DNA from 4 places in the Paenibacillus sp. BR2-3 genome. Region 4 is predicted to be linked to each of the others. Evidence: predicted binding sites of a transcription regulator. Region 4 holds the regulator's gene; each other region holds the start of a gene.
What was found. The regulator Rex, encoded in region 4, represses fermentation and respiration genes when NADH is low (regulators of the CRP and FNR family bind a similar motif). The targets are predictions, from matches to a motif close to TTGTGAAATATTTCACAA.
Positions count from the first base shown of each region.

Region 1: the regulator Rex is predicted to act here: its motif matches at 2,083-2,100, upstream of nirB (nitrite reductase large subunit NirB).
Region 2: the regulator Rex is predicted to act here: its motif matches at 2,121-2,138, upstream of PaeBR_RS23780 (cytochrome ubiquinol oxidase subunit I).
Region 3: the regulator Rex is predicted to act here: its motif matches at 3,080-3,097, upstream of PaeBR_RS22595 (formate/nitrite transporter family protein).

Region 1 is NZ_CP126311.1:2,082,964-2,090,785, forward strand. It holds gene PaeBR_RS09840 (hypothetical protein) at 1-284, shown strand, start outside; gene ric (iron-sulfur cluster repair di-iron protein) at 410-1,117, shown strand; gene PaeBR_RS09850 (hypothetical protein) at 1,279-1,986, shown strand; gene nirB (nitrite reductase large subunit NirB) at 2,205-4,631, shown strand; gene nirD (nitrite reductase small subunit NirD) at 4,663-4,983, shown strand; gene PaeBR_RS09865 (formate/nitrite transporter family protein) at 5,048-5,842, shown strand; gene PaeBR_RS09870 (hypothetical protein) at 5,964-6,218, opposite strand; gene PaeBR_RS09875 (Crp/Fnr family transcriptional regulator) at 6,567-7,283, opposite strand; gene hmpA (NO-inducible flavohemoprotein) at 7,626-7,822, shown strand, end outside.
Region 2 is NZ_CP126311.1:4,955,498-4,963,319, reverse strand. It holds gene PaeBR_RS23795 (S1C family serine protease) at 1-1,216, shown strand, start outside; gene PaeBR_RS23790 (cold-shock protein) at 1,506-1,706, shown strand; gene PaeBR_RS23785 (cold-shock protein) at 1,800-2,030, shown strand; gene PaeBR_RS23780 (cytochrome ubiquinol oxidase subunit I) at 2,252-3,655, shown strand; gene cydB (cytochrome d ubiquinol oxidase subunit II) at 3,642-4,658, shown strand; gene cydD (thiol reductant ABC exporter subunit CydD) at 4,658-6,421, shown strand; gene cydC (thiol reductant ABC exporter subunit CydC) at 6,418-7,822, shown strand, end outside.
Region 3 is NZ_CP126311.1:4,698,823-4,706,644, forward strand. It holds gene PaeBR_RS22590 (molybdopterin-dependent oxidoreductase) at 1-1,844, opposite strand, end outside; gene PaeBR_RS22595 (formate/nitrite transporter family protein) at 2,135-2,962, opposite strand; gene PaeBR_RS22600 (FAD-dependent oxidoreductase) at 3,171-4,535, opposite strand; gene PaeBR_RS22605 (formate--tetrahydrofolate ligase) at 4,857-6,491, opposite strand; partial or broken gene PaeBR_RS22610 (glutathione peroxidase) at 6,600-6,935, opposite strand; gene PaeBR_RS22615 (DUF3243 domain-containing protein) at 7,014-7,358, opposite strand; gene PaeBR_RS22620 (D-alanyl-D-alanine carboxypeptidase family protein) at 7,529-7,822, opposite strand, start outside.
Region 4 is NZ_CP126311.1:2,301,625-2,309,446, reverse strand. It holds gene PaeBR_RS11030 (DUF5590 domain-containing protein) at 1-422, opposite strand, end outside; gene PaeBR_RS11025 (amidohydrolase) at 446-1,747, opposite strand; gene PaeBR_RS11020 (redox-sensing transcriptional repressor Rex) at 1,734-2,390, opposite strand; gene dinG (ATP-dependent DNA helicase DinG) at 2,470-5,331, opposite strand; gene PaeBR_RS11010 (tetratricopeptide repeat protein) at 5,447-6,088, opposite strand; gene panD (aspartate 1-decarboxylase) at 6,206-6,589, opposite strand; gene panC (pantoate--beta-alanine ligase) at 6,582-7,472, opposite strand; gene panB (3-methyl-2-oxobutanoate hydroxymethyltransferase) at 7,474-7,822, opposite strand, start outside.

The DNA of each region.
Region 1 (7,822 bases), 220 kb from region 4:
GGTCAGGTTCCGGTGGAACACGAGGCTTCCTTTCTCACAATGGAATCAGACAAAGCATGGTGCTTCAGGCAGTGATATGGTCAATGTACGAAAATACGGTACTTCTTCATCCTTTTCTGGGGGATGAGTCATTTTTTGATGGAGACGACCTGGATACAATTTCTGCCTATTTCGTGCCAACTTACCTGAGCGATGTCCGGTTATTGGAGCTCTCCAAGCCATGTAAAGAGTACAAAGATCATAACCTAACCATTTATCAGGAATGGATATCTGCACCTGACTAGTGCTTCAGCTTTGTTCAATAAAGAGATTTATTTTCAGTGATTATAATCACAAGTTAGGGTTCTATTTGGGGGTAAGGTGAAAAGGTAGAAGAAAACCTGAACCAACACCCCAAGGAGGAACCATGATGGCGACCAAACAACCTTTTTTTAATAGTGAAGCAATGGTAAGAGATATTGTACTGCAATTCCCTAAATCCGCTGATTATTTCAAAGCGAACAAAATTGATTTCTGCTGCGGCGGTGCCAAACCGCTGGGCGAAGCCGTTCAGGAGCGCGGTCTGAATAAAGAGGCTGTAATTAGTGATTTGTATAAGCTGCTGGAGGAATACCCGGTTCTTGAGGAAGACACGGTCTGGAACCATGCGCCGTCCGCGGAACTGATCGACCATATTGTAAATAAACATCACCGTTATCTCCGCGAAGAGCTGCCTCTGATCGGGCAAAATGTGACCAAAGTATTCCGGGTACATGGCGAGGACTCCCCTCATTTGGCAGAATTGTATACCCTGTTTAACACCCTCAAAGGAGAATTGCTTGAACATACGGCCAAGGAAGAAGTAAGTGAATTTCCCAAGATTCTTAGCTATGTTGAAAACCCAAGTGAATCCTCTTTGACAGAGCTTCGTGAAGCTCTTCATGAGCTTGAAGGAGAGCATGATGCGGCTGGCGATATTCTGAAGGAAATTCGCCGGGTTACTAATGATTTCACGCCTCCGGGACATGCCTGCACAACCTACCGTCTGACCTACGCCCGGCTTGAAGAGCTGGAAGGGATGACCTTTGAGCATGTGCATCTGGAGAATAACATCTTGTTCCCGAGATATCAGCAATAGACGGTGTTTAGTAAAAGTCCCTTCGGGGACTTTTTCCCTAAGGGACTTTTTTAATTACAATTTCATAAAAGCTGCATCTCTTCCGGCCTGATATATATTGAGAACGAGGCTTGTTTGCGTTATCCTGAAATGGACAAATGCAAAAGAAGGCGGTGCCGGGGATGCCCACAAAACTTCTGTGGCGTGTATTGCTAGGGTTGATCATAATTATGACAGCAGGCGGATGCTCCTCCATCTTCGGTGCCGATAACGGGGAAGATCATGAAGCATCCGGATTAAATGGTCCTGTGCTCTCGCTGCTCGTTGACGGCAGTGAGCGAACCGATAGCAGGGACAAGCAGCTAAGCGGTACTTACCGGAAGGGGATGACGGTTAAGGAATTGCTCAAAGCCAGTGGCGTTGTCGTGTTTGCCGAAGACGGCAAAAGTATTCTATCGGTAAGCGATGTGTCACTCGATCCCGGCATCGACTGGGAGCTCCGAGTGAACGGTAAAACGATTACCGGCACGGACTGGGACAACTCCTTGGATAAGGATTCACATCTAGTGATTACACCGAAGCTGAGATCCGGCGAAGCGTCACTTCAGTCCGTGATTTTGGTTGTGAACGGTGGAAGCGAACGGGCGGAATTGTCCCACTCCTATATCATTCCTTTTGCGGAGGATCTGACTGTAAGAAGTGTGCTAAAGAGCTGCGGAATGGTCCGGTTGTCCGAGGACAACAAGGCGGTGCTGTCCGTCAAGGACTATATCCCCCTTACCAGCGAATTGTGGATGCTGAAGGTAAATGAAAAGCAGCTGCTGGACAGCGGAATGGATATGAAGCTTCGGCCGCAGGATGAAGTGGAGCTTTCGCTCGTTTTACGTTAATAAAAGGATATATATACCAGATCACCGGAGGTTCTAGACGAAGGGGATCTGGCTATTTTTGTGCCTTGTTAATCTCTGAAACACGCCCAAATATTTATGTGAAATTCTTCACATTTGATGTGATTCTAATCACAATCTCTATTTAAATTTTAAACGTATAATTCCAATATAAAGAAGTGAGAGAGCAGAATTCAGACGCTTTAAGGAGGCACCTAACAATGATAACGAAGAGAGAAAAGTTAGTATTAGTCGGCAATGGTATGGCAGGCGTAGGTACGCTCGAGCAGATTTTGAAGCTGGGCGGTGCTTATGATATTACCGTTTTCGGAAGTGAGCCGCATCCCAACTACAACCGGATTATGTTGTCTTATGTCCTTGAGGGCAGCAAAACAGTGGATGATATTATACTGAATAGCCTTGATTGGTATAAGGAAAACAACATTACTTTGCACACAGGCACTACAGTAACACAAATAGATGAAGCAAAACAGCAGATCCTTACAGATAACGGTTTGGCTGTTTCTTACGATAAGGTGATTATTGCGACAGGCTCCAATTCTTTTATTCTGCCTGTCCCGGGCAGCGATAAGGAAGGCGTAGTAGGCTTCCGAGATATCGCCGATTGCGACGCCATGCTGGAAGCGGCCAAGCAATACAAGAAGGCTGCGGTCATTGGCGGCGGCTTGCTGGGTCTTGAAGCGGCAAAAGGTCTCGTCAATCTGGGTATGGATGTTACCGTTGTGCATTTAATGGAAGATTTGATGGAGCGCCAGCTTGACCGCAATGCCTCCTCCATGCTGCAGGCCGAACTGGAGCGTCAAGGCGTGAAATTCGCTATGGGCAAGCAAACGGTAGAATTGACAGGTTCTGAGCGGGTAAGCGGGCTGCGCTTTAGTGACGGAAGTGAGCTTGAGGCAGAGTTCGTGGTTATGGCTGTCGGAATTAAGCCGAATGTAGCCTTGGCTAAAGATAGCGGAATAACAGTAAATCGCGGAATCGTTGTTAACGATTATCTGCAAACCTCAATGAACAACGTGTACTCCGTTGGGGAGTGTTCCGAGCACCGGGGAGTGTGCTACGGGCTCGTTGCTCCGCTTTTTGAACAGGGAATGGTACTGGCTAAGCATCTGTGCGGCGTTGCAACGAAGCCATATGAAGGTTCAGTAGTCTCTACCAAGCTGAAAATTTCCGGTGTGGATGTATTCTCGGCCGGTGAATTTTTGGAAACCTCTGAACATACAGTAATCTCGGCCAAGGATGAGTGGAAGAAAACCTATAAGAAGATTTTGCTTAAAAATAACATTATTGTCGGTGCGGTCTTGTTCGGAGATGTTACGGAATCAGCCAATCTGCAGAAGCTTGTAAAGCAAGGCTCGGAAATGACGGATGAAATTTATGCAGAGGTCATGGGCACCAGCTGCTGCGGCGGCGGTGAAGCCAAGAAAGGGATGTCTGTTGAAGCCATGGCGGATGAGGAAATCGTCTGCGGCTGCAATGGCGTAACCAAGAAAGCGATTGTAGATGCCGTTACCGAGAATGGCTTTACAACGGTTGACGAGATTAAAGCTTGTACCGGGGCTACCCGTTCTTGCGGCGGATGTAAGCCGGTTGTAGAACAAATCCTGCAATTTGTACTGGGTGACAGCTTCCAGCAAAGCGCCAAGCAGGGCATTTGCAGCTGTACAACATTAAGCCGCGATGAGATTGTGGCTGAGATTACAGCGAAGGGTTTGAGAACTACCAAAGAGGTTATGAACGTGCTTGGCTGGAAACAAGAGGAAGGCTGCTCTAAATGCCGTCCGGCGGTGAACTATTATCTCGGCATGATTTATCCGGACACCCATGAGGATGAGAAGGAATCCCGTTTTGTAAACGAACGAATGAGCGCCAATATTCAAAAAGACGGCACATTCACAGTCGTTCCAAGGATGTATGGCGGGGTTACTACACCTGAAGATTTGATGAAAATCGCTGAGGTTTCCTTGAAATATGATGTTAAGGTTGTAAAAGTAACCGGAGGTCAACGTCTGGATCTGATCGGCGTGAAGAAAGAGGATGTGCCGAAAGTATGGGAAGAGCTGGACATGCCATCAGGTTATGCTTATGCCAAATCTCTTCGTACCGTTAAGACTTGTGTAGGCTCGCAGTTCTGCCGCTTCGGTACCCAGGATTCCATGGGTATGGGCGCTCTGATGGAACGCAAATACGAGCGGCTTGACTTCCCTGCCAAGTTCAAAATGGCTGTCAACGGCTGCCCGCGCAATTGTGCGGAATCCTGCACGAAGGATATCGGAATTGTCGGCAACGACGGAGGCTGGGAAGTGTTCATCGGCGGCAACGGCGGAATTAAGCCGCGTATCGCAGACTCTTTCTGCAAGGTGAAAACGGATGATGAGCTGATCGAAGTCTGCTCCGCAGTGATGCAATACTATCGTGAGACCGGCAACTATCTGGAAAGAACCTCGGAGTGGGTCGAACGTATGGGGCTTGAAAGCATTCAAAAAGCCATTTTGGATAATGAAGAGAACCGCAAAGAGCTGGCCGCCCGGATTGATTTTGCCCTGGCCCAGGTTACTGATCCTTGGAAAAAGATGCTGAACGATGACAGCACCCGCACTGCCCTGTTCGAGGATGCGCGGATTTAACTACCATGCTAACCCAAAAGGAGAGAGAACCATGCAATTAACAAAACAAGATTATGTTGTAGGTGCGATCCAGGATTTCCTGTTGCAGATCGGCCGTGTAGTTATTGCCGGAAATGTGGAGCTGGCGATATTCCGTACCTCAGACGATGCCATTTATGCTGTAGAAAACCGCAATCCTCATCCAAAGGGCGGTCCGCTTGCTGAAGGCATCGTATCCGGGCATTACCTTTACGATCCGCTTTATGATTGGAAAATCGACCTTCGCACCGGCGAGGTACAGGCGCCAGATCATGGAAAAGTGGCAACTTACCCGGTCACATTTGATGGACAAACGGTGAAAGTCAGCTTGTAATAGCAGATAGCTTGCCGCTAATATAAATAAGCAATTAATATAGAGAAACGACGGGGTGGAGTAAATGTTTACTCAGAGTGTAGAGAACATCGTAGAAGTAGCGGTAAGCAAACGCGACAAAATGAACGAAAGCATGCCAAGGTACTTTCTTGCAGCACTGCTGGCAGGGGCTTACGTAGGAATCGGAATTATTCTTATCTTTACACTGGGTGCACCGCTGGCCGCAGCCAAATCTCCTTTTCAGCCGCTTGTTATGGGGACATCCTTCGGGATCGCTCTGACACTTGTAGTGTTCGCCGGCTCGGAACTGTTTACCGGGAATAATATGTTTTTTACCGTAAGTACACTTGCGGGCAGAACCAGTGTATGGGATACACTTAAAAACTGGATTCTTGTGTTTATTGGAAATGTTGCTGGAGCTGTTATTCTGGCTCTACTAATCCGTGGAGCCGGATTGTTCAGTGCTGCTCCTCCTGAGCACTTGATCTTTGCCGCAGCAGCCAAAAAAATGAGTCTCCCGTTCTGGGAGCTGTTCTTCCGCGGCATCCTCTGTAACTGGCTGGTCTGCCTGGCCCTGTGGATGTCCGGACGGGCCAAAAGTGAAACGGCCAAGCTTGTTCTGATCTGGTGGTGTTTGTTCGCCTTTATCGCCAGCGGCTATGAGCACAGTGTGGCTAACATGACGCTGCTGAGCGTAGCTTTAATCCTTCCGAATCATCCAGAAACCATTACCTTGGCGGGCTGGATTCATAACATGATCCCGGTCACTTTAGGTAATATAATCGGCGGCGCAGTTTTTGTCGGTATGGCCTACTGGCTGATCTCCCCAGTACGTGGTATTCACAAGAACCGCATCTAGCTGCATACAAAAAAGCTTGGACAATGGATCCAAGCTTTTTTGTATTAATATTACTTCTCGTGGTTGAGGGACGCGATTGTAGTAAACATTCTTAAATAGACATCCTTAATATTAGGTTCGTTTACTTTAGTTCTTCTTCTATAAAAGGAATATATGATTTCTTGGATTCCATGAAGAAAAAGGGTACACCAGCAGTTTTATATGTATTGGCATATTTCTTATTGGCCGCTTCTGATAAATGATCCTTCATAATAATAATGGCATCAAATTCTGCTGAAAGCTTATTGCCCCCATCTAGCTTATCCAAGGTTATTGATGTGAATTTCACATGATCCTCTCTGATGACCGGAGCCTCACCGATAACACCAATTATCAAGCTTTTACCGGTGTATAGGGGTGTGTGTCAACCGTATCGGGAACGGAATTACAACCAGTTAAAATCACTATAACCAATAGTAAATAGGAAATTAATTTGTTCATAGTTACTCTTCCTCCAAGGGAAATTGAACGGGCCGGATGCCTATCCTTATAGGTCAAATGGTTGCCGCACTTCTATTTTACTAAATATAGGTGTCGGTGTGATGATTACGAGGTAATATTTTCCTGAATCCCTTAAAAAAAGACGCCCTCCAGGGCGCCTTTGACCACTCTATTTTTAATTGGAATAATAACTGGGCCATATATGTTTCGATTGAGGAGAATAGAGGGTAATGTGAAAAGGGAATTAAATGCGGCAGATTTCGTTCGGACACAATTCGCAATGGCAGATATCCTGCAGCATGCCCAGATCCTTGATGACAATCATACCGTTCTCATACTCAACAGCGTCCTTCTTGCGAAGATCGCTCAGCATCCGGTTCACACTTTCACGGGTTGCCCCAATCATGTTGGAAAGATCCGTATGCGTAATTTTTTTGTTGATCAGGATACTATCGTTGGTCTTCTCGCCGTAAGTGTTGCCTAACCGGATCAATGTAGAGCAGAGAGCGCCTGGTTTTCCGTACATCATCAAATCACGGAATTTAGTTTGTGTCAGACGGTGGTGAATGCCCATCCACTTCATGAAATCAATGGCAAAATCACAATGCTGGCAGATCAGAATCTCAAGATCCTTTTGCTCGATAACGCCAACTTCGCTTTCTTCGATCACTTCCGCAGTGAAGCTGTGTTTCGTGCTGAAGAATGGATCAGCTTGGCCTACCATGTCGCCGGCCTGATACATATAAAGAATGAGTTCCTTGCCTTCGTCTGTAGATTTGGTTAATTTCACACGTCCACGTTTGATATAAAACAATTTATCCGAATAGTCGCCTTCCCAGAACAGGTGTGATCCTTCCGGAACCATACGCTCTTTCATTGTGACCAGTAGTCTGTTAAAGTTCTGTTCGGAGAAACAGTTTGTATTTCCGTGGGCTTCGATAACATTGTAATGTTCCTTCATAATCGACATCCCCTTTATTCCCTCAGTTTTTCAATAAATTTTAAATTAATTATACCTTGGAATTCCTCTTTATGGGTAAAAAATTTGCGTAAAAAGTGTCGAATTTTTAACATTGTGATAATTTTCACTTCAAAAGTGTGAGATTTAATATGATTTTTCGGAAATCCGGTGTATATAGGGCTTAATATTGACGGTTCTACTGAGGCTATCCCCATTGCAATTAATTATGTGACATTTGTCACAATTACTTGATTTTTGATGTGACTGAGATCACCAGAAGGCAAAAACCGCTTCTTTTATACTTAAAGACAGGTTAAGGATAATTGAAGTGGAGGGATTCGTATGCTAAGCGAAAAAACTATCAACACGATCAAGTCTACTGTGCCTGTTTTAGAGGTGCATGGAACAGCAATTACCACGCAGTTTTATCAGATGCTATTCGCTAATCATCCGGAGCTTTTGAATATTTTCAACCACGCGAACCAAAAGCAGGGAAGACAGCAGGCGGCACTAGCAAACACGGTTTATGCCGCAGCAAA
Region 2 (7,822 bases), 2.3 Mb from region 4:
TTATTCAACCAAAGTATCTCGACGCAGAATGCGTAAGGCATCGAAGGCATCTTCAACCCACGGCTGGCCGAGGAAATCGCGCCAAAGTCTGTCCACTCTACAAGTTTCCGCGATTAGCTCCTTGATTAGTGCAGTAGTCGCAGTTCTTCTTTTCAGCCTGGTTACAGGACAGTGGATACAAGAACAGGCAGCGGAACCTGCCTTGATTCAGAATATTACTCCGAGCAGCGGTGATCCCTACGACCGCATTATTCAGGCTGCTGCTATGGTACGTCCGGCAGTAGTAAGTATTATCAACCATAAAGAGGATAAAGAGGAGCAGAATATTCTGGATGAGTCCGCACTCGGATCCGGTGTTATATATAAAAAGACAGATGCCAAAGCCTTCATTATTACCAATAATCATGTGATTGAAGGAGCCGGTAAGCTGGAAGTAGTCACAGTGGATGGCGAGACCCGCAAGGCGGAACTGGTCGGCGCAGATAAAGTAACCGATATTGCAGTACTTTCCATTGATGCTAAAGGCATTACTACGGTGGCGCAAATCGGTGACTCTTCCAAGCTGCGTCTCGGAGAGACCGTTATTGCGATTGGCAATCCGCTTGGGTTAGGGGATACACTCACCTCCGGGATTGTAAGCTATACAGAACGGACGATTCCGGTATCGCTTAACCAGGATGGTGTATATGACTGGGAGCAGGAGGTCATTCAGACCGATGCTGCTATTAATGAAGGCAACAGCGGCGGGGCTTTGGTTGATCTGAACGGCCAGGTCATCGGAATTAACACAATGAAAATATCCGATACGGGCGTAGAAGGACTGGGGTTTGCCATTCCGGCCAACCATGTCCTTGAAACAGCCGATGAACTCACGGAAAAAGGCAAGATTGCCCGCTCTTATCTGGGCGTATACTCCGTTGATCTCAATAATCCTTATGTACCGCTTGATGAGGAACAGCGTAAGAATTTGAACCTGCCGGACAGCGTTAAAGAAGGAGCCGTTGTTCTGGATGCCCTTGGACCGGCTAAAGATGCAGGTCTCAAGTTCAATGATGTGATAACGAAGTTTGACAGCCAGGAGATTACCTCAACGCTATCCCTGCGCAAGTATTTGTATGATCATACGGAGATCGGGTCCAAGCTGAAGATCACCTTTTACCGGAATGGAGTCATGAAACAAGTTTCTGTAACCCTTCAGGAGAAACCGCAGGAATAAAAATGATTAAAGCAGTATATACTAATGTAGAAGTCATGTTTAGGGAGGCTGATAACCCTTACATTGGGAAGTCAGCCTTTTATGGGGAGAAACGGAGAAATTCGGATAGGACAGCTTGCCTTTGAATCAGAGGTGTGGTAATATGAAAATACTCATACAGCTGATGATGTAAATTTCCCTATTGAAAAGGGCTGTTATTGAATAAATAAAACCCTTTTCAATGTGTGAATTTTTTCTTTGTTTGAAGATAAAAAGAACATATTAATTTAAATTTGTGGAGGTAACACACATGCAAACAGGTACAGTTAAATGGTTCAACGCAGAAAAAGGTTTCGGATTCATCGAGGTTGAAGGCGGAAGCGACGTATTCGTTCACTTCAGCGCAATTACTGGCGACGGCTTCAAAACTTTGGACGAAGGCCAACGCGTTGAATTCAACGTTGTTCAAGGCAACCGTGGACCACAAGCCGAGAACGTTGTAAAACTGTAATAATAGAAGGCACCGTCCCCGCTTGTGAAAGTTGGGACGGTCTTTTTTTATTTTGTTAATCAACTTGTGACATAAAGGAAGGGAGGAACGGCAATGAACTACCGGAAGAAGCCTTTGGAGGAAATACCGGAAGAAAATACCGCAATATGGGCCTGTACCAGTGATGGATGTAATGGATGGATGAGGGATAATTTCGCATTTGAGCATGCGCCTTCTTGCCGTCTCTGTGACTCCCCAATGGAACGAAGCATGAAGATGCTTCCAATATTGCTTAATTCGAATGGCGATCTCAAGTCGCTGAAGAAGGGTATTTCCATTACCTAACCAACGCCTTTGTGGGCAAAGTTTATATAGATTCACATTCAACTATGAGACGGTTAAACCGTCTTATTTTTTTGCGATTTTTCTGTCGAATTGTGACTTTTGTCACAAAATTATTATTTTTCACCCCGAAATCAGATGTTGTATGTGATAAATGTCACACTTTTATTTTTAAATTTTTGACAAAATAGGATTACGAATTAGGGAGAAGGAAGGGGAGAAATATGGATACAGTGATGCTGTCGCGTATTCAATTTGCGTCAACGACGATTTTTCATTATTTCTTTGTGCCGGTATCGATCGGCCTGGCGCTCTTGATTGCAATTATGGAGACTATGTATGTAAGAAAAGGCAATGAAGAGTACAAGAGAATGGCACAGTTCTGGGGCAAGCTGTTCCTCATTAACTTTGCAGTAGGCGTAGTGACAGGGATCTTGCAGGAATTTCAGTTCGGCATGAACTGGTCCGACTACTCACGCTTTGTCGGTGATGTATTCGGGGCTCCGCTTGCGATTGAAGCGCTGCTGGCTTTTTTCCTGGAATCAACGTTTATCGGCTTGTGGATTTTTGGCTGGGACAAGGTGTCCAAAAAAATTCATCTGCTGTCCATCTGGATGGTGGCGCTCGGCACCATGTTATCCGCATTCTGGATTCTGGCGGCCAATTCCTTTATGCAGCATCCTGTAGGCTTTGCGATGAATAATGGCCGGGCAGAAATGAATGATTTCTTGGCTCTGATTACTAACGGACAACTGCTGGTGGAATTTCCGCATACTGTACTCGCTGCCTATGCAACAGGCGCGTTTCTTGTAACGGGCATCAGTGCATATAAGCTGCTCAAGAAGCAGGATATTTCTTTTTTTAAGAAATCGTTTCAAATTGCGGCCATTGTAGGCGTTATTTCCTCTATTGGTGTAGCTGCCAGCGGACATACGCAGGCACAGTACTTGGTCATAACCCAGCCGATGAAGATGGCGGCTTCCGAAGGTCTGTGGGGGAAGAGCGGCGACCCTGCGCCTTGGACAGTGTGGGCGAATATTGATTCGGAGAATAAAATGAGTACCGGGGAATTCAAAGTTCCTTATTTGCTCAGCTTCCTCTCCTATAGTAAATTTTCCGGTGAAGTTAAAGGGATGAATGAGCTGCAGGCGGAGTATGAGCAGAAATACGGTCCCGGGGATTATATCCCGCCGGTAAGAACGACATTCTGGAGTTTCCGGATTATGATTTTGGCAGGTACGGCGATGATTCTGCTTACTATGTATGCAGTGTATCTCATGTGGCGCAAACAAATGGACCGTCCGAACACCTGGTTTATGCGGTTGATGTTCTGGGGCTTGCTGCTTCCTCCTATTGCCAATACGGCGGGTTGGGTGATGACAGAATTCGGGCGCCAGCCTTGGACCGTCTTCGGTCTGATGCAGACGAAGGACAGTGTATCGCCTAATGTAACGAGCGGTCAGGTGCTCTTCTCGGTAATTGCTTTTACCGCTATTTACGCAATACTTGGAGCAGTGCTGGTTGGCTTGTTCATCAAAGTCATCCGCAAAGGCCCTTATAACATGGACAACGATCACGGCGAATCGCATGATCCATATAACAAGGAGGGATTCCATGCTATCTCTTAATGAATTGTGGTTTGTGCTGATTGCGGTGCTTTTTATAGGATTTTTCTTTCTGGAGGGCTTCGACTTTGGCGTAGGGATGGAAACACAGTTCCTGGCCAAGAATGATACGGAGCGCCGGGTTCTGATCAACTCGATCGGACCCTTCTGGGATGCTAATGAGGTATGGCTGCTGACGGGTGCAGGCGCGATGTTCGCCGCCTTCCCTAACTGGTATGCAACGCTGTTCAGCGGATTTTATATTCCTTTTGTATTCGCCTTGCTGGCTCTGATTGCCCGCGGTGTAGCCTTTGAATTCAGAGGCAAACGAGATTCGCTGGCCTGGAAAAGAACCTGGGATGCCTGCATCTTCTTCGGCAGCTTCCTGCCGCCGTTCTTGCTGGCTGTTGTCTTCGCAAGCTTCATCAAAGGTTTGCCGATTGATGCGGATATGGAGATGTACGCAGGATTTACGGATATTGTCAATGTGTACACAGTAGTAGCGGGTGTAACGGTAGTCCTGCTATGCCTGGTTCACGGACTTATGTTCACCACCCTTCGTACGATTGGCGACCTGCAGGTACGGGCGCGCAAGCTGGCTCAGAAATTGCTGCTTCCGCTGGCCACATTATTGTTTGCTTTTGTGATCATGACTTATTTCATGACAGATGTATTTGAAGTACGTGGTACGCTGCTTCTGATTGTAGTACTATTGGGTATTATTGCTTACGTCCTTGCAGGCTATTTCATGACGAAGAAGAAGGATAGTCTCGCCTTTGGAATGACCGGAGCCGTGATGGCCCTGTCGGTAGCCTCGATCTTCATCGGGCTGTTCCCTCGGGTGATGATCAGCTCGATTGATCAAGCCTTTAATCTGACCATCACGAATGCGGCCTCAGGGCCCTATTCACTGAAAGTAATGACGATTGTCGCGCTGTCGCTGCTGCCGTTCGTACTGGGATATCAGATCTGGAGTTACTTTATCTTTCACAAACGTGTTCACGAGAAGGAGCATCTTGAATATTAATGGATAAAAATTTGCTTGGGTATAAAGGAGTAAAGCCGGTCTTCCTGATCGTGGGCTTCCTTACCCTGGTGCAAAGCCTGTCCATTCTTCTGCTGGCGAAAGGGCTGGCAGAAGTCATCTCTGCGCTGTTTGCGGGAGAACCGCTGAAGGAACAATGGGGCACTGCGCTGTTGTTCCTTCTTGCGTTTCTTGTACGCCATGCGTGTGCAATGCTGATGAGCCGTGTCTCTTACCGCTTTGCGGAAGCGACAGGCAGCAGTATGCGAAAGGAAATGATGGACAAGCTGTTCCAGCTGGGACCCCGCATGGCTGTCGACCGAGGAACCGGGAATCTGGTTACGCTTGTATTGGAAGGTGTTACGAAATTCCGCACGTACCTGGAGCTGATTATTCCACGGATGGTAGGGATGTCGGTTACACCTGTCCTGCTGCTGTTCTATGTCTATACTCAAGATACCATGAGCGGCATTATCCTTACGGTAACAATGCCGATTATTATTGTCTTTATGATCCTGATCGGGATGACTGCGCGCAAGCAGATGGATCGCCAGCTGAAATCTTACCGCACATTGTCCAATCACTTTGTCGATTCGCTGCGCGGACTGGAAACGCTGAAATTTCTGGGGCGCAGCCGCAGCCATAGCAAGAGCATTGCCGAAGTAAGCGACCGTTACCGGTCGGCTACCATGCGGACGCTGCGCGTGGCGTTCCTATCTTCATTTGCGCTGGACTTTTTCACCATGCTGTCAGTGGCTTCTGTAGCTGTCAGCTTGGGAGTGCGGCTTGTTAACGAACAGATGACGCTGGTTACCGGTCTGACGATTCTGATCCTTGCGCCGGAATATTTCCTGCCGGTAAGGCTTGTGGGTGCGGATTTCCATGCTACGCTGGATGGGAAGGAAGCGGGTGAGGCGATGAAGAGCATCATTGACCGGGATACGGTGAAGGCTGTGGTGCTGGAGAAGGACGGTAAGGAGAGCTCTGATTTGGCACGACCTCCGGAGTCTGTGTTTGTGTGGCACAAAGACAGCGTGCTTTCGCTGAATGAAGTCGGCGTAAAATATGAAGAAGGCGGCCTTTCGTCGCTGGAAGGCGTTCGCCTGCAATTCAAAGGTTACGGCAAAATCGGCATTATCGGGGAGAGCGGCGCGGGTAAATCCACTTTGGTGGATCTGCTCGGCGGCTTCTTGCACCCTACATCGGGAAGCATTACGGTCAACGGGGTGACTGTCAGCGGCTTGACGGATGAGGCCTGGCGGAAGCAAACCTCCTATATCCCGCAGAGGCCGTATATCTTCAGCGGTACGCTGGCGGATAATGTGCGTTTTTATTATCCGGAAGCTTCTACAGAGGACGTTGGCAGAGTGGTGGATGCAGCCGGATTATCGCGGCTGGTGGCCTCACTGCCGAATGAACTGGATGAAATGATCGGCGGCGGCGGCCGCTCGCTAAGCGGTGGACAGGAGCAGCGCGTTGCGTTGGCCCGTGCCCTGCTTAGCAGCCGTCCGATTATGCTGCTGGACGAGCCGACAGCTCATCTCGATATTGAGACGGAGTATGAGCTGAAGGAAACGATGCTGCCGCTTTTTGCAGGGAAGCTTGTCTTTCTAGCTACGCACCGCCTGCATTGGATGATTGATATGGATCTCATTATTGTGATGCAGCAGGGACAAGTCGCGGAGATCGGTACCCACCGGGAGCTAATCGCCCGCAAGGGTGCATATTATGAGCTGATTCAAGCACAATTGGAGGGAATCCATTGAAACGTGAAGGATGGTTTGCTCCTTATGTATCGTCGTATTTCTGGCGTTTTGTGCTTATTATCGCGCTGGGGGCGTTGACTGTTTTTTCGGCCTCTTCACTGATGTATACGTCTGGGTTTCTAATCTCGAAAGCGTCCATACCGCCTGAAAATATCTTAATGATCTATGTGCCGATTGTTGGAGTTCGCACGTTCGGGACGAGCCGGGCCGTCATCCACTATGTGGAGCGACTGGTGGGGCATGATACGATCCTTCGTATTCTCTCCAAAATGCGTGTCCGTCTGTACAACATACTGGAGCCGCAGGCGCTGTTCCTATCGTCGCGTTTCCGTACAGGAGATATTCTCGGCATGCTTGCCGACGACATTGAATATTTGCAAAATGTATATCTGCGCACTGTATTTCCAAGCGTGATCGCGCTGCTGATTTATGCCGCTGCGGTCATTTCGCTGGGGACGTTCGATATTGCCTTTGCGCTGCTGATGGCGCTGTATATTCTTGTGCTGGTTGTGGTGCTGCCGCTTATTTCACTGCTGATTACGCAAAAACGTCAGCGGGAAGTGAAGCAGGAGCGAAACCGCCTCTATCAAAAGCTGACGGACGCCGTGCTCGGCATGGGCGATTGGGTGATCAGCGGACGGCAAAGCCAGTTCGTGGAGACTTATGATGCCGATGAGAAAATGGTAGCCCGTACCGATGCTGCCCTGCGCAGCTGGGCACGACTGCGCATGTTCATCGGGCAGGCGATTGTCGGTATCGGCGTAATTTCGCTGCTATACTGGGCTGCGGGAGAGTACGCAGACGGAGCCATTGCAGGTACGCTGATTGCGGCTTTTGTCTTGGTTGTATTTCCGGTGGCGGATGCTTTTCTGCCGGTTTCGGATGCCGTAGAGAAGATTCCGCAGTACCGCAACTCACTGGAGCGTCTGTCGGGTGTGGAGGCGGATAAGAGGAATGGAACGGAAGCGGCGCGGCTGCCAATAGAAACGGAAACGGTTAATGGAGTCCGCAGTGAAACCATTGAAGCGGCTGTGGCGGCTATGCATACACAAGGCACTCACATTCAGTTGAAAAATGCCGGATACCGTTATGGTACAAGTGAAGACTGGTCGATCCGTGATCTGACCCTCGACATTCCGCAGGGTAAAAAAATCGCCATCATCGGCCGCAGCGGTGCCGGTAAATCCACGCTTTTGAAGGTCATCCAAGGTGTGATTAAGCCTTCCGCCGGATCGGCTGTTATTAATGGAATCGACGCTGCCGCTTATGGTGACAAAATTCCTGCGATTATTTCGGTGCTGAACCAGAGTCCGCATTTGTTCGATACTACGGTAGCCAATAATATCCGTCTGGGTGACCCTGAGGCTTCGGCCGAAGACGTCAAGGAAGCTGGGATGCTGG
Region 3 (7,822 bases), 2.4 Mb from region 4:
ATTCCGCGGGCGGCTGCATCCTCGGGGTGAATCTGCAGCATGGGCCCCTTCTCCAATTCTTGATGCTTCTGCACATTGGAGAAGGTGGAGTTCAGAAAGTTATGGTTCGGCGGCGATATGAACATCAGCGGATAAGCATCGGCAGGCTCCGGCCGCCGCACTCCGTCGTAGCCTTCCTTCAGCGGGCTGTATTCCGGTAATGGAGGCAAGCCCGCGAGTTCCAACGACTTGGAATACAGCTCGATTTTGCCGGACGGTGTAGGCAGATTATCGAGAAAAGTCTCCTTCGGCGTCATATCAAGCTTCACATGCCGTTCCTCCTGAAGCCGCTCCAGCGTCACCCCGTTCAAATACGGATTGCGCGGATAGTCGAGAGCCTCCCGGATCATCTCTTCCTCCGTCTGGCTAAAGGCCTCTTCATCAAAGCCCATCGCCTGTCCAAGCAGGGAGAACACCTCTACGTTGCTCTTGCACTGACCCGGTGCACGCAGTATAGGCTCCTGAAGCTGAATGTAGTGGTGCCAGTAGGAGCTGTACAGATCCGTATTTTCAAAAGTAGAAGTCGCCGGCAGCACGATGTCGGCATAACGGGCTGTATCGGTCATAAACAAATCATGTACAACCGTAAACAAATCTTCGCGCTCAAAGCCCGCGCGTACCCGTTCGGCATCCGGGGCGACAACGAGCGGATTGCTGCAATAGACGAACAGACTCTTCACCGGCTGCTCCGTCATTTCCAGCGCTTCGCCGATCCGGTTCATATTAATGTGACGCGCCCGCGGATTCGCCCGCAGCTCCGGCCGTTCCAAGGCCCGTGAGTTCATGGAGGCATAGCCGCTGTTCGATTTGGACGCACCGCCTCCCGTCTTCAGCCATTGTCCGGTCAAGGCAGGCAGACAGGCAATACTGCGCACATTCATGCCGCCATTATCATGATGCTGAAGTCCGTTGCCGATATGAATATACGAGGTTCCGGCCTCGCCGTAGAGCTTAGCCAGCTTCTCTATATCATCGGCGGATATACCTGTAATAGCCGACACCCTCTCAGGTGTATAGGATGCTGCCTGTTGGCGCAATGCATCGCTGCCTATTGTATACTGCTCCAGAAAAGCATCATCGGTCCGTCCGTCCCGGAAGAGGATATGCATCATCCCCAGCGCCAGCGCCGCATCCGTTCCGGGATAGAGAGGAAGAAACCAGTCGGCCCACTCCGCTGTCCGGTTACGGTGAACATCAATGACTACCACCTTGGCTCCGCGTTTGCGTGCTTGTTCTGCCAGTATGACCTGATGCATATTTGTACTGACGATATTCCCGCCCCAGACGATGATCACATCGGCTTTCACCGTATCTTCCGGACTCGCCCCGCCGTTAAAACCCATGGTAGCCTTCCAGCCTGCGGTACCCGCAGAATTACAAATGGTTCGATCAAGGAGACTTGAACCTAATGCATGAAAAAATCGCCGGTCCATTCCCTCCACACTCAATACGCCCATGTTTCCGTAGAAACTGTAAGGCAAGATACTCTCCGGCCCAAATTCTGCGGAAAGCTCCTTAAACTTACCGGTGATTTCCCGGATCGCTTCCTCCCAGCTAATCACTTCAAATTTGCCTTCCCCTTTGGGACCGACCCGTCTTAGCGGATTCATCAGCCGCTCCGGGTGATGTACCCGCTGCGCCATATACCTGACTTTATTACAAATCGCTCCCCGGGTAATGGGATGCTGCGGATTTCCTTCTATTTTCACAATTTTACCGTTCTCTTTATGCACTAAAAGTCCGCAGGTATCCGGGCAATCCAGCGGGCATACCGCCGGAAATATACCATCTCCATTATGATTCATGACCGCAGTCCTCCCTCTCCATTTTGCTATTTTATATTGTATAGTTGGTGAAGTTTTGCGTAAAGGAATACCTGAAAAATAAAGTGTTTCGATGCCGGTGTGCCCGGGTAAATTAATAATATGAAACACTCCCTAATGCGTTCGCCGTGAATCCGATTTCGTTCCCCCGAGTCGGTATTTCACGGCGAATTATTTATGTGCAGACACAAAAAACACCCCCCGGAGCTTCCCATCAACCCGGCGGGCTGACAGTTAGCGCTTCAAGGAGTGCTGTATATTTTACATAAGTATTAGGCGTGTTTCTTAACTCCGGCAGTAACTCTATTGTCCACCGATTGGATAGCCGAAGGCTCTTTGCGCAGGTAAGCGGCCCAATAAGCTGCGCCTACGAAGAGTGCACCACCTACGAGATTGCCAAGCCATACCGGAATGAAATTCATCAGATACTGGGACCAAGTGAAGTGGCCTTCAAAAATGGCCGCGGGAATCAGGAACATATTCGCTACAACGTGCTGGAAGCCGATGGCTACGAAAGCCATAGTCGGGAACCAGATCCCCAGGATTTTGCCGCTGAAATTATCTGCTCCATAAGAGAGCCATACAGCCAGCGCAACGAGCCAGTTACAGCCGATACCGGAAATGAAAGCCTGAAGGAAAGAGTCATCCAGCTTGTGTTCTGCTATGGATACCAATTTGTCCAGATAGACGCCATCTGCTGTCAGGCCCACGATATGTCCGAAGAAATAAGCGACAAAGAGTGCTCCTGCCAAGTTGCTAATTGTAATAAGAATAAGATTCTTTATGGTTTCCCAAAGTGTAATCTTTCTGGCGATGAAAGCCAGCGGTACGGCCATCATATTGCCTGTCAACAGCTCGCCGCCTGCGAGCAATACCAGAATTAGTCCGAGCGGGAAGATCGAAGCGCCGATAAAGCCTGCAAAGGAACCCCACTCCGCCGGTGCACTGGCAATGACACGAATATCGAGCAAAAATCCGAGAGAGATGAATGCCCCACCAAGAAAACCAAGAATAAGTACAGCGCTGAGCGGATTATGTGCTTTTTTAACTCCGTTTTCAACCGTGACTTCAGCAATTTGCTGCGGTTTATTATAAGCCATGATTCCTATCTCCTTCTATTTCTATTTCTATTTCTATTTACTTCAAATTTGTTCCTTTATGCATTGTAACGCGAGTTAAAACACATTGACGTGACAATTATCACTACTAGAAAACGTAAGTGAAAACTTTCACTAACATGTCAAAATTACAGCACAAAAAAACGAAGCCATATCCAATGGCTCCGTTTTGCTGGGTTTTATTCTATTTTTATACGGTTACGGCTTCTTTCTGCGTTCCCAGCTTCGGCAGCGCTTGAAGTCCTGCTGTATTCAGGAAATTCCAAGGCTTATTGTAATGCGGCTGGAAGAAGAAATCGATAAAGGCGAGCTGGTCTATCGTCATTTTATTCTGTATGCATACCGACACGGTGTTGATCGATTGCGTAAGATCCATCTTGGACATGATCTGAGCGCCGAGAATACGGCGGGTTGCGCGGTCAAACACCACTTTTAAAAGAACCTGCTCGAAAGTCGGCATAAACTCGGGACGGTAATTGTCAGTGATGAGGGCGGTTTCCACATCCATTCCCTCGGCCTTGGCGGCTTCTTCGGTAAGTCCGGTGCCGGCTATGTTATCCTCGTATATTTTGATGCCTGATGTGCCCTGTGTGCCCATATATGGAATTGTGTTGGATACCAAATTACGGGCTACTAGTGTACCCATCCGTACAGCGTTCGTTGCCAATGGGATATAGGCGTGTTTCCCTGTAGGGTTGTAGTGAATGGCACAGCTGTCACCTGCAGCAAAAACATCCGGCATACTGGTGTGCATATAATCATCTACAATTATCGCACCGTTAGGCAGCATATCGACTTGGCCTTTTAACAGTTCTGTGTTCGGACGGAAGCCGATGCATAGGATCACCAGATCAGTCTCATGCTCCCCTTTACTGGTTATCACCTTCGTAACTTTACCGCCTTCTCCGGCAAAAGAGCTGACCTTTTCACCCAGTGCGAGTTTGATTCCATGATCCTCCAGCGATTGCTGGATAGGCGAGGTGAATTCCTCGTCCAGGTATTTGCTCAATATGCGCTCTTCACCATCGATCAGGGTCACCTGCTTGCCGTTCATTTGAAAAGCTTCCACCAGCTCAACGCCGATGTATCCGGCACCCACGACAGTAATTCTCTTCACCTGCTGCGCTTTTTCAATAATGGTGTTGGAGTGGCTATAGTTCTTGGAAAGCAGAATCCCCTCCAGCTCCATGCCTTCCAGCTTTGGAACAATCGGCCATGAGCCGGTAGTCATGATCAGCTTGTCATAGGAATCGTCAAATTCCTGGCCATTGTCCAGATTTCGAGCCCGTAAGGTTTTGCGTTTCGTGTCGACAGCAATGACTTCGTGGCGCATTTTTGTCTCTACTCCAAGCTCAGCCAGCTTCTCCGGCGATGAATAGAACAATCCCTGCGGGTCCTGGATCACTCCGCCCACATACAGGGCAATTCCGCATGATAAAAAGGAAATATTATCATTTCGCTCATACACCGTTATCTCTGCATCCGGGTAAAGCTGGGCGGTATTAACAATTGCGGCGGTTCCGGCATGGGTACATCCTATGACTGCTACTTTCATGATTTCTTCCTCCTCCAGTTTGAAAAGCCTTTATATACTTTGACATGTCCTAATGTGATTTATTTCACTTTGTAACCTGATTATATTGTGATTATTATCACATTGCAAGCCTTTTTCCCTCTATTACCAAATTGTTCACAATTTTGAGTATTTTTCGCCTGCCCTGCCGGACATGATTGCTTTAGCTTTTCCACGCGGAAGTGACATTATGTCTCTTTGCAGCAGGAAGCCGCAGGAAGCTCCGTTTGACCATGCAAAACGGGGCCTCACCGTTCTAACGAACGGCAAAGCCCCAAGCTTATTAAGAGATAAGTTTACACGTTACACGAGCCCCTGAAGCTGGCCCTCTTCGTCAATCCATAGCTGCTCTGCGGCGGGTCTTGCCGGAAGTCCGGGCATCGTCACAATGCTCCCGGTGATCACGACAGCAAATCCGGCGCCCAGCGACAAGGTAATATCACGGACTCCCATCGTAAAGCCCTCCGGCGCTCCAAGCAGGCGCGGCTGGTCGGAGAAGGAATACGGTGTTTTGGCCATACAGACCTGGAGATGATGCAAGCCGAGCCGATCAATAACCGCCAAACTGCGTTTGGCCGCAGGGGAGAAGGTAATATTCGCACCATGATAGATTTCGCGCACAATTTTACTGATTTTTGCTGGGATATCCAGGTTATCTTCGTATAAGGGAGCAAATTCGCTGTTATCGCCGCGGTCCAGCATTTTTTTCAGTTCCTTAGCCAGGTTAATTCCTCCGGCCCCGCCTTCCGCCCAGACCTTGGATAGTGCAGCAGGCACATTCAACCGGCGGCAGGCCTCCAGCACATCATTAATCTCGGACTGGCTGTCGCCTTCAAAGTGATTAATGGCAACAAGAACAGGTACGCCGAATTTCCCCAGGTTCTCAATATGGCGCTCCATGTTCGACAAGCCCGCAAGAAGTGCCGCCCTATTCCCGTTGTAGAGCTCTTCCTTAGGCACACCACCGTTATATTTCAGTGACTTCACGGTTACAACAAGTACGGCCGCAGAAGGCGTAAGTCCAGCCTGGCGGCATTTAATATCCATAAACTTCTCTGCACCCAGGTCTGCCCCAAAACCAGCCTCCGTAACTACAACCTCACCCAGCTTGAGCGCATAACGGGTACCCATTACGCTGCTGCAGCCATGCGCGATATTTGCAAAAGGACCCCCGTGTACGATGACCGGCGTTCCCTCCAGCGTTTGCACCAGGTTCGGCTTAACCGCGTCTTTAAGCAGCGCCGTCATCGCCTCGACCGCTTTCAGCTCCTTGGCGGTTACAGGCTGACCCTGATGGTCATAACCAATAAGCATACGCCCCAGGCGCTTTTTCAGGTCGTCCAGATTATTGCACAAACACAGCACAGCCATGATTTCGGAGGCCGTAGTGATCTGGAATCCACTCTCCCGGACGGTACCGTTGCCATCGCCAAGCCCCGTCACAATGCTGCGTAAGCCGCGGTCATTCATATCCATAACCCTTTTCCAGACGATACGCTGCGGATTCAGGTCCAGCTCATTGCCTTGGAAGATATGATTGTCAATCATCGCGGACAATAGATTATGCGCGGATGTAACCGCATGAATGTCGCCTGTAAAGTGCAGATTAATATCATCCGCCGGAACAATCTGCGACTTCCCGCCGCCGGTAGCTCCGCCCTTCATACCCATGCAGGGACCCAGTGAAGGCTCCCGCAGCGCGGCTACCGTTTTGACACCCGCTGCATTCAGCGCCTGCGCAAGCCCAATCGTTGTTAACGTCTTGCCTTCCCCGGCGGGAGTGGGATTGATTGCAGTGACCAATACCAGCTTGCCATTCGGCTTATTCTTGATTTCATCCCAAAGAGATGGGGACAGCTTGCTTTTATATTTCCCGTACAACTCCAAATGTTTCTCGTCAATGCCTGCTTCTGCCGCTACCTCTGTAATTAATCTCATGCTTGTATAAAACCCTCCTGCCGTTATTATCCTGATTATTTCTCTCTTTATGCAGTACCTGTGTATGTGATGATTCCTATTCAAAGGATACAAGGTCTTTGAAAAGCGTCAAGGATTATTTTCATAGTACAATCCAAAAAATCCTTCCGGGACTTCCTTCGGCTCAAAACGGGCCACTACATTCCCGCTGCGGTCAACAAGAAACTTCGTGAAATTCCACTGGATATCCCTGCTGTCTCCTGATCCTGACTGCTGTCCTTTCAAATATTTAATGAGGAGGCTTGCATCCGGTCCGTTAACATCCACTTTGGCAAACACCGGGAAGGTCACACCGTAATTGAGTTGGCAAAATTGCTTTGCTTCCTCGCGTGTACCGGGCTCCTGTCCGGCAAATTGATTACAAGGGAATCCCAGTACTACAAGACCTTGATCGCCATATTGCTCTCCTGTTCACAGTTCAGAGCATGCAGGTTCGTAAAAAGTCCCCCTCCGCCAAGCCGGAGAAGGACTGCTAAATGCCTTCTATTTCACTTCTTGTGCCAATTTCACCAGCATGTGCGCCAGCTTATGCCTTTCTTCCTTGCTGCCTACCCTCCACAGCTCCAGAAGCAGTTTTTCCTCACTATTACGCGGCTCCTCGTGTTCCGCCAGATAGTCGGCTACCTTTTCAGCCGCAATAGCCAGCTGCTCCTCACTCAATCCGATTTTTCGCGCTAGCTGTATGCGCTTTCTCAAGTAGCTCTGGAAGGTTTGAAAATGCTCCAATATAGCTTCCTTCTGTTCCGGTTCAATTCGTTCCAGTGCCTCGTTAACCCTGTTCATAGCTAAACTTCCGTCTTTGCTCACCACATGATTGTGTTCGGACACGTGATCGCCTCCTTATAAGATCCTTGCGGTTGTCATCTACTTAACCGGAACGGCAGTAATTGAATCAAATTCCGTTACTTCTGCTGCCAGCAAAAAGCAGCCCTGAAGGCCAGGACTGCTTGCTGCTAACTCAGGTTTATGGCTTCCCGTAGAAAGTGAGGTAACTCGTGTTACCGGGACACCGGTATGGCGTCGTAATATTCCTCTAACGTAATGCCTCTCTCCGCAACGGAGCGGGCTATCTCTGTCCCTACATACCGGATGTGCCATGGCTCGTATTTGTAGCCCGTAATCGACTCTTTCCCTTCAGGGAAGCGGATAATATATCCGTAATCAGGTGCGTACTTGGCCAGCCAATCCGCTTCCTTCGTCCCGGCAAAGCAGCTCTCGGCGGCACATTTGCCGTCACTTCCTGAAATATCGATAGCCAGTCCGGTCTGATGCTCACTATGTCCCGGTACAGC
Region 4 (7,822 bases):
TGCCAGGCATATTCTCCGTTATATACTCCAGGCATTAGCCGCTTAATCGTTATGTCCGGAAGCTGGGCTTCTATAAGTGAGCGGATTTTTTGTTCCGAAGTACCTCTGCTCAGCTCTACGCCGTAGACGGCATTATCACCCTCAGCGATTTTTCCGTCTTTAGTAAATTGAACCCAAACCATCATTTCGATTCCAGCCTCATTTTTACCTGTAAGAACCCAATATATTGAATTTTCGTCCCAGATGGATTTCTGCGCCTTCTTAACCTGGGTCAGCCCGGCCCGCGTTCCGGCGATGTCTTCGGCAGCCCTTTTCTCGTTCCATTCGTCCTTCATAATGGAGACGTAGAACTGGCTTAGTCCGAACAGAAGGAGCAGCATCAGGGCCGATCCCAGCAGGATCCATTTTCTCCTTTTCTTCAAATTACAGCTTCCTTTCTACGGCACTACCGTTTTAGAAGGCCCTCAAAAGACTCTTGGGCTTTACGGCGGATCATTTCCTCATCCAGTGTCTGGCACTTTCCGTGCTTCACAACCTGCTTGCCGTTAATCCATACATGCTCTACATCCTTCGCACTGGCCGAGTATACCGCGTGAGAGAGCAGGTCGGTATGCGGAAGGAGGTGAGGCTGGTCGATATCAATGGCAATGAAATCTGCTTTCATTCCCGGGGCCAGCCTTCCCACTTTATCCAAAAAGATGGATTTGGCGCCAACCTCCGTGGCCATCCGCATGGCTTCCGGTGCCGGAACCGCAGTAGGATCTCCGGTAACCCCTTTATGAATCAGCGCCGCAAGACGCATTTCTTCAAACATGTCGAGATTGTTGTTGCTAGCTGCTCCGTCGGTACCAAGAGACACAGGCACACCGGCCCGGAGTAAATCCGTAACACGTGCAACTCCGCTGGCCAGCTTCAGGTTACTGCCCGGATTATGGGATACACCGACCTGATAACGGGCAAGAATCTCAATTTCCTCATCATTCAGATGGACACCATGAGCCACCAGCGACGGGCGCGTGAACATGCCCAGCTTTTCCAAATGCGCGACAGGACGCAGGCCATAATCGGCTGCATTCTGTTCGACTTCCCGCCGGGTCTCAGACATATGCGTATGCATCGGAAGGTCCAAGTCATGCGCAGCCTGCACGAATTTCACAAAATAATCCGGCGGACACGTATACGGTGCGTGCGGCGAGATCATCGTTGTAATTCTTCCGTCAGCCTTGCCATGCCAGCTGCGGGCAAAATCAATGGCTTCGGCAAGTTTATGATTCTGCATTTCTTCAGAGCAAAATCCGATCACTCCGCGCATCAGAACAGAACGGATACCCGAGAGATCTGCAACCTCAGCAACCCGGTCCATATGATCATACATATCCAGGAAGGTAGTTGTACCCCCCTTCAGCATTTCCAATACTGACAATGAAGTTCCCCAGTACACATCCTCGCCCGTGAACTTCTCCTCCATTGGCCACATTTTTTCCTGAAGCCATACCTGAAGGGCCAGATCATCTCCATAGCCGCGAAGGAGCGACATCGCAGCATGGCCATGCGTATTAACAAGACCCGGCATGAACAGAAGCCGGCTTCCATCTATAATTTCAACACCATTCTCCAAAGGGGGTTCCACTTCACCTATGTAAGTGATCCGATCGTTTTCCACAGTCATATAACCGCTCAGGACAGGCTTGTCAGCACCGGGAACAATAAATTTCCCGTTCTTGATGATCCATTTATTGCTCTTCATGTTCACTTTCTTCCTCCCTTCCATCCTGTAAATAATAAGCCAGACTTTGCAAATCGGTCGTAAAATCAGCAGCATGGATACGAACGTAAGGAGGAGTCTTCAGAATGACCGGGGCAAAGTTCAGGATGGCCTCGATTCCTGAATCCACAAGAATATCCGCTACGTTCTGTGCTTCAAAAGCCGGAACAGTGATAATTCCGATTCGGATACCCTGCTCCCGGATCGTCCTGCCCAGCTCATCCATCGGCTGTACGGTCAGAGAGTTGATTTTCTGCCCCACCTTCGGCATATAGGAATCAAAGATAGCCGTAATTTTCATGGTATCCTTCAAATACGCATTATAATTGGATAAGGCATGCCCAAGGTTACCGGCACCTACCAGTGCTACGTTTATTTGCTGATCCAGCTTCAGGATATGACGGATTTTCTCAATAAGATAGGTGACATCATAACCGATGCCTTTTCTTCCGAAATCGCCGAAATAAGCCAAATCCTTGCGAATTTGCGCCGGGTTAAGGTCCAGTTTTTGGCCCAGCTCCTGAGAAGAAACGGTCGCAATTTCACGCTTGTGGAGATCGTTCAGAAAGCGCAGGTACACAGGGAGTCTGCGAACGACAGCCTCCGATATTTTATCCGATTTCATATTTTCTCCTCCTAAAGGTTGAATGCAGTATCAGCGGAAAATTATGAGTCCCTATAGATTAAAAGTTATAAACGGGCGTTTAGGAGACGCCCCCCTCCTCCAGCCATTCGGCAATACGCGGGACCATCTGATCGGTCAGCATATGCTCCATTTTAGGGCCGGGCAATGAATAAAGGAAGTACTTTCCATAATAAGATTCTATAACTCTGGTATCATAAACAATTACAATCCCCCGGTCCTGGGCAGTTCTGACCAGACGTCCAAAGCCCTGCTTGAACCGGATCACCGCCTGGGGAACAGACAGCTTCATAAAAGGGTTCTTCTTCTGTGCCTGCAGCAGCTCCGATTTCGCTTCCGCCAGAGGATGGTTGGGCGGCTGGAAGGGAAGCCTCACAATAGCCAGACATGTGAGCGCTTCGCCGGGGATGTCTACCCCCTCCCAGAAGCTGCTTGTTCCCAACAGGACAGAAGCGGCGTTATCCTGAAAGCGACGTATCAGCTTGCTGCGGCTCCCGCCTTCTATGCCTTGCCCGAGCACCGTAATTTCTTGCGATGCCAGCACTTCCTTCAAAGGATCATACACCTGACGCAGCATGCGGTAGGATGTAAAAAGCACCATCATACGTCCTTTAGTCGTTACAGCCGCTTCGGCAAGTGACTGCACCAGAGTATCCACAAAGTTGGCATCGCCCACGCTTCCTTTTACACTCGGGAAGTCGCGGGGGATCACGAGCAGCGCTTGTTCCCGGTAATGAAAGGGTGAGGGCAGCTGAACGGTCATGAGGCGGCCCTCTTCCGCAGCTTCATTCAGACCCAGATTATCAATCATAAACTGAAACGATTTATCTACCGACAAAGTCGCCGAAGTCAGCACAATGCTTTTCTTCTTGTCGAAGAACAGCTCCTTCAATTGAGAGCTGACATTCACTGGAACCGCATATAGCTGCAGTGACTTGCTGCGGTAATTCCCGTTAGCCTCCAGCCAATATACAACACCCTCATCGTTCAAGCCCATAAAAAACCGCACTTGATCCCGGATGGCCGCCAAATCCTTGAATAATCCGCTGATATCCGTGACAAGACTATCGGAAGAGGATTGCCCCTCCTGATCCCTCATTTCATTCAGCATTCTCTCGCCGGTGCGCAGGACATCGCTGAGCGTTGATATCATTCCGCTCTCCAGTGAAGCAAGCTCATCCCAATTCTTCGGCTTCTTTCCGGGCAAGAGGCGCAGCACTAATTGTCCGGCTTCTCCTGCGGCCGAATCGCTTCGTTCCGGAAGAAGACTGAACAGCTTCTCACTTAAGATGTCCCATGTTTCCTTCACGGTAATTAAGTCGTTATGAATTCTATCGATGATAACGCTCCATTCGGAGGCCTGCTCGCTGCCAGCCGATTGCAGCTGCTGACGCAGTGCCGGCAGTTGGCCGTTGCGGCTGTCCTTGAACAGCCGGGAAAGCGTGTGAACAACAGTAAAGTGCTTCATATGCATGCCTAAATGCTTACCCGCTACGTCCTCCAGATGATGAGCCTCATCAATAACCAGATGGTCGTAGGAAGGCAGCAATTGATGCCCCGCTTTTACATCTGCGAACAGCTTGGAGTGGTTCGTGATGACCACATCAGCGATCCCTGCCTCATGCTTGGCCCGATGATAATAGCATTTGCGAAACCAGGGACAAGCGCGGCCCAGACAGGAATCCGTATCACTTGCTACAGTTTCCCAGAAATCGCCTCCACGGTTACCCATGTTGAGCTCCTCATCATCTCCTGATTCCGTTTGGGTTAACCATACAATCATTTGCGCTGCTGTAATTAAATCTTCTCTAGGACTGACGAAGTCCCTCCGGTTTATTTTATGCTCAAACTTGCGGAGACACAAATAATGCCCTCTGCCCTTGAAAATCGCAGCTTTGAACGGAAAAGGGACCACCTGGGTCAGCAAAGGAATATCCCTTTCACGCAGCTGGTCTTGCAGATTGATGGTATGAGTGCTGACCATCACCTTCTGTTCCGTACGGACGCTCTGGTAGATCGCCGGCAGCAAATAGCCGAGTGATTTACCCGTTCCCGTTCCAGCCTCAATCAGCAGGTGCTTATCTTCTTCCAGTGCTGTCATCACTTCACCAAACATGATTTCCTGAGCTTCCCGGCTCTCGTAATGAGGCAGGGAATCCTGAAGCCGCCGGGTCACCTCAGCCATATAATCGGCAAAGGATATAGGGTCCAGAGGGTTCTCCTCACTGTCAGCCCGGGGTGGGGTAAGCTCATTCCAGTCCCCCACCTTAAGTGCAAGCTGACGGTAAAAGGAGAGCTCTCCTTCAGGCTGAAAGGTCTCCATCTCCCGTTCACGCAGCAAACCGTCAAAATACCAGCCCAGATCACCGTCATTCTCCGTAAACAGCTCACTGAGACGCTGCACCGTAAGGAGCGGAAGACTATAAAGCTCCTCAAGGCATTTGAGCAGGATCAGGGCAGTAGCCAATGCGTCGCTGTCGGCCTGATGCGGACGTTCATGCTTAATTCCAAAATAAGAACTGACTGCCCCCAGCTGATAGGTCGTCAGCGATGGAAAGCAGATTTTAAGGAAATCAATGGTATCCAAAATACGGCCCTGAAACGGCAAGTATCCGCACCGGTCCAAGGCATTTTGCAGAAACTGAAAATCAAAGGATGCGTTATGCGCAACAAGCACAACATCATCCAGCAGCGGCACGAGCTCCATCATCATTTCTTCCAGCTCCGGGGCATCCTGCACATCACTGTCAGTTATTCCGGTTAATCCGGTAATAAAAGGAGGAATCGGCTTTCCGGGCTTGACGTAGGAACCATAAACCCGCGAGATGGACTGGTCTTCTTCTATAATGGCAAGTCCAACCTGGATGATTTCACCCACAGATTGGGTTCCCGTTGTTTCAAAATCAAGCACGGCAAATTTCATTGTAAGTTCTATTCCCTTTCACTTGAGACTCTTTATGAGCATAACAGAAGTTACGAAAAAAGGCGATGCACGCCGCTTGTTCAGTGGATGCATCGCTTGAATATAACGGTAATAATTACAAAAGCGAAACAAGCTGGCTTCCATACTGAAGCTCGCCGTCTTTAAGGCGGCAGACCTCCAGGTTAACATTCGGCTCCGGAAGTGAAGGATCATGCTGCAGGGAAAGACCGAACAGCTCCTGGGCTTCAGGATAACGTTTCTGCGAGGCCCTTATGCAGCCCATGGCATTATAGACCATTGCTTTCAGCTTCCTGTTCCTGACCAAAGTGATCATGTGGTTTAAATGCTCCCACGCCGTTTCACCTTCCCCTTGATGCAGGTAGGACATCGCCAGATACAACCGGCCCGAGAGACTATCCGGATAACGTGAAATGACTGCCTTGAACTGTTCGATACATTGCGGGTACATGAGCAGCTTATAGTATCCTTGCCCGCGGACAAAGGACTCCATGGAAAGCTCCGGAGCTTCCCGCTGAGGCGGCTCCTCTTCTTGCGCATAGGACAGATCCGTCCCTTGGCTGAAGTTGTTCATTTTCTCCGCAAAGGCCAGCCATTCATCCATTACATTATCACTCAGCCGGCGCAGCAGGTTATATTTGCATAAAAGCTCTTCCCGGCGGGTACCCTCCGCTGTAGGGTAATGAATGACGATTTCCTGGAGCATCTCGTTCATTTCAGCAAATAAATGTTGAAACATGGGACATCCCACCCTCACTGAAAATGAAATCAGTTCAACTTGCCTGACTTCATTTTTTGCCGGGAGAGGCTGTTTCATCCCTTCCATTGATTACATGGCCGGGAAATCGAACGGATCTTACGCTATCGTAGCGTGCAGCTCATGGTCTGTCAGCTTTACCGGCATGTTATGATCGTCAACGAATACCACCGTCGGCTTGTGAGCCGCCAGCTCTTCCTGGGACACCAAGGCATAGGAAATGATGATCACTGTATCCCCTGGGTGAACCAGCCGGGCTGCTGCACCATTCAAACAAATCACGCCGCTTCCGCGCGGTCCGGGAATAACATACGTTTCAAGGCGGGAGCCGTTGTTGTTGTCAACGATCTGCACCTTTTCATTCTCCAAAAGATCCGCCGCTTCCATCAAATCCTCATCAATGGTGATACTGCCCACGTAATTCAAATTCGCTTCCGTTACCGTCGCCCGGTGAATTTTGGATTTCATCATATGTCTAAACAAGGGCTGCAACCTCCTTGGGCGTAAATACAATATTGTCAATCAGACGCGTTTTGCCGAATTTAACAGCCAGCGCCATAATAATCTCCCCGTCTGTGTCCGTAAGGCGTGAGCCGGATTCCAAGGATTCCAGTCCCGGGAACGATAAAATCTCCGCATAGTCAATCACCGCAAGCGGCGAACGTGAAACAACAGAAATCAGCAATTGTTTTACTTCGGCTGCCGTACCGGCTCTGCCTTCTTCAACGGCTTCGCGGGCTTCCCGGAGTGACCGGGACAGCACGAGTGCCTGATGACGTTCTTCCGCCGACAGATACACATTGCGTGAGCTCAGTGCAAGACCATCGCTCTCACGAACAATAGGGCATGCTATGATCGATACGTTCATGTTTAGATCGGACACCATTTGACGCAATACCGCCACCTGCTGGGCATCCTTCAGACCAAAGTAGGCATAGTCGGGCTGCACCATATTAAACAGCTTGGCGACCACCGTTGTAACTCCGTCAAAATGACCCGGACGGGAAGCCCCGCACAGTTGTGTCGTCAGTGAAGATACCATAACCTTGCTGCGGATGGGCACAGGGTACATCACCTCAACGCTTGGAATGAAAACAATATCGGCGCCCTCCCGCTCCGCCAGCTCCAAATCCCGTTTCTCATCACGCGGATAAGACTCGAAATCCTCATTCGGTCCAAACTGCAGCGGATTGACAAAAATACTCATCACAACCGTGCCGCACATTTCTCCGGCCCGGCGCAGCAGACTTGCATGCCCCTCATGCAGAAATCCCATGGTAGGCACCAGCCCGATGGGGCCATGACCTCCGCCGCGCATATATTCTATAGCTTCACGTAATTGCTCTACATTTCGGACCACTCTCATCTTACTTCACTCCTTTTCCGGCATTTCCATATAATGATTCAAGGACAGTCTCATCCGCAGCAAAGATATGACTCTCGTCCGGAAAGGAACGCTGCTTCACTTCCTGTACATATTGGCTGATTCCTTCACGGATCAAGCTGCCGACATCTGCATAGGTTTTGACAAAACGCTTCGTTCGATAAGGGGATGCATACTGGAGCAAATCGTGAAATACCAGCACCTGGCCATCACAGAAACGCCCTGCGCCAATACCGATCGTAGGGATACTGAGCTCCTTCGAAATCGCTTCCGCTACTTCCTCCGTTACCAGCTCCAGCACGATGCCAAATGCGCCCGCAGCCTCCAAAGCC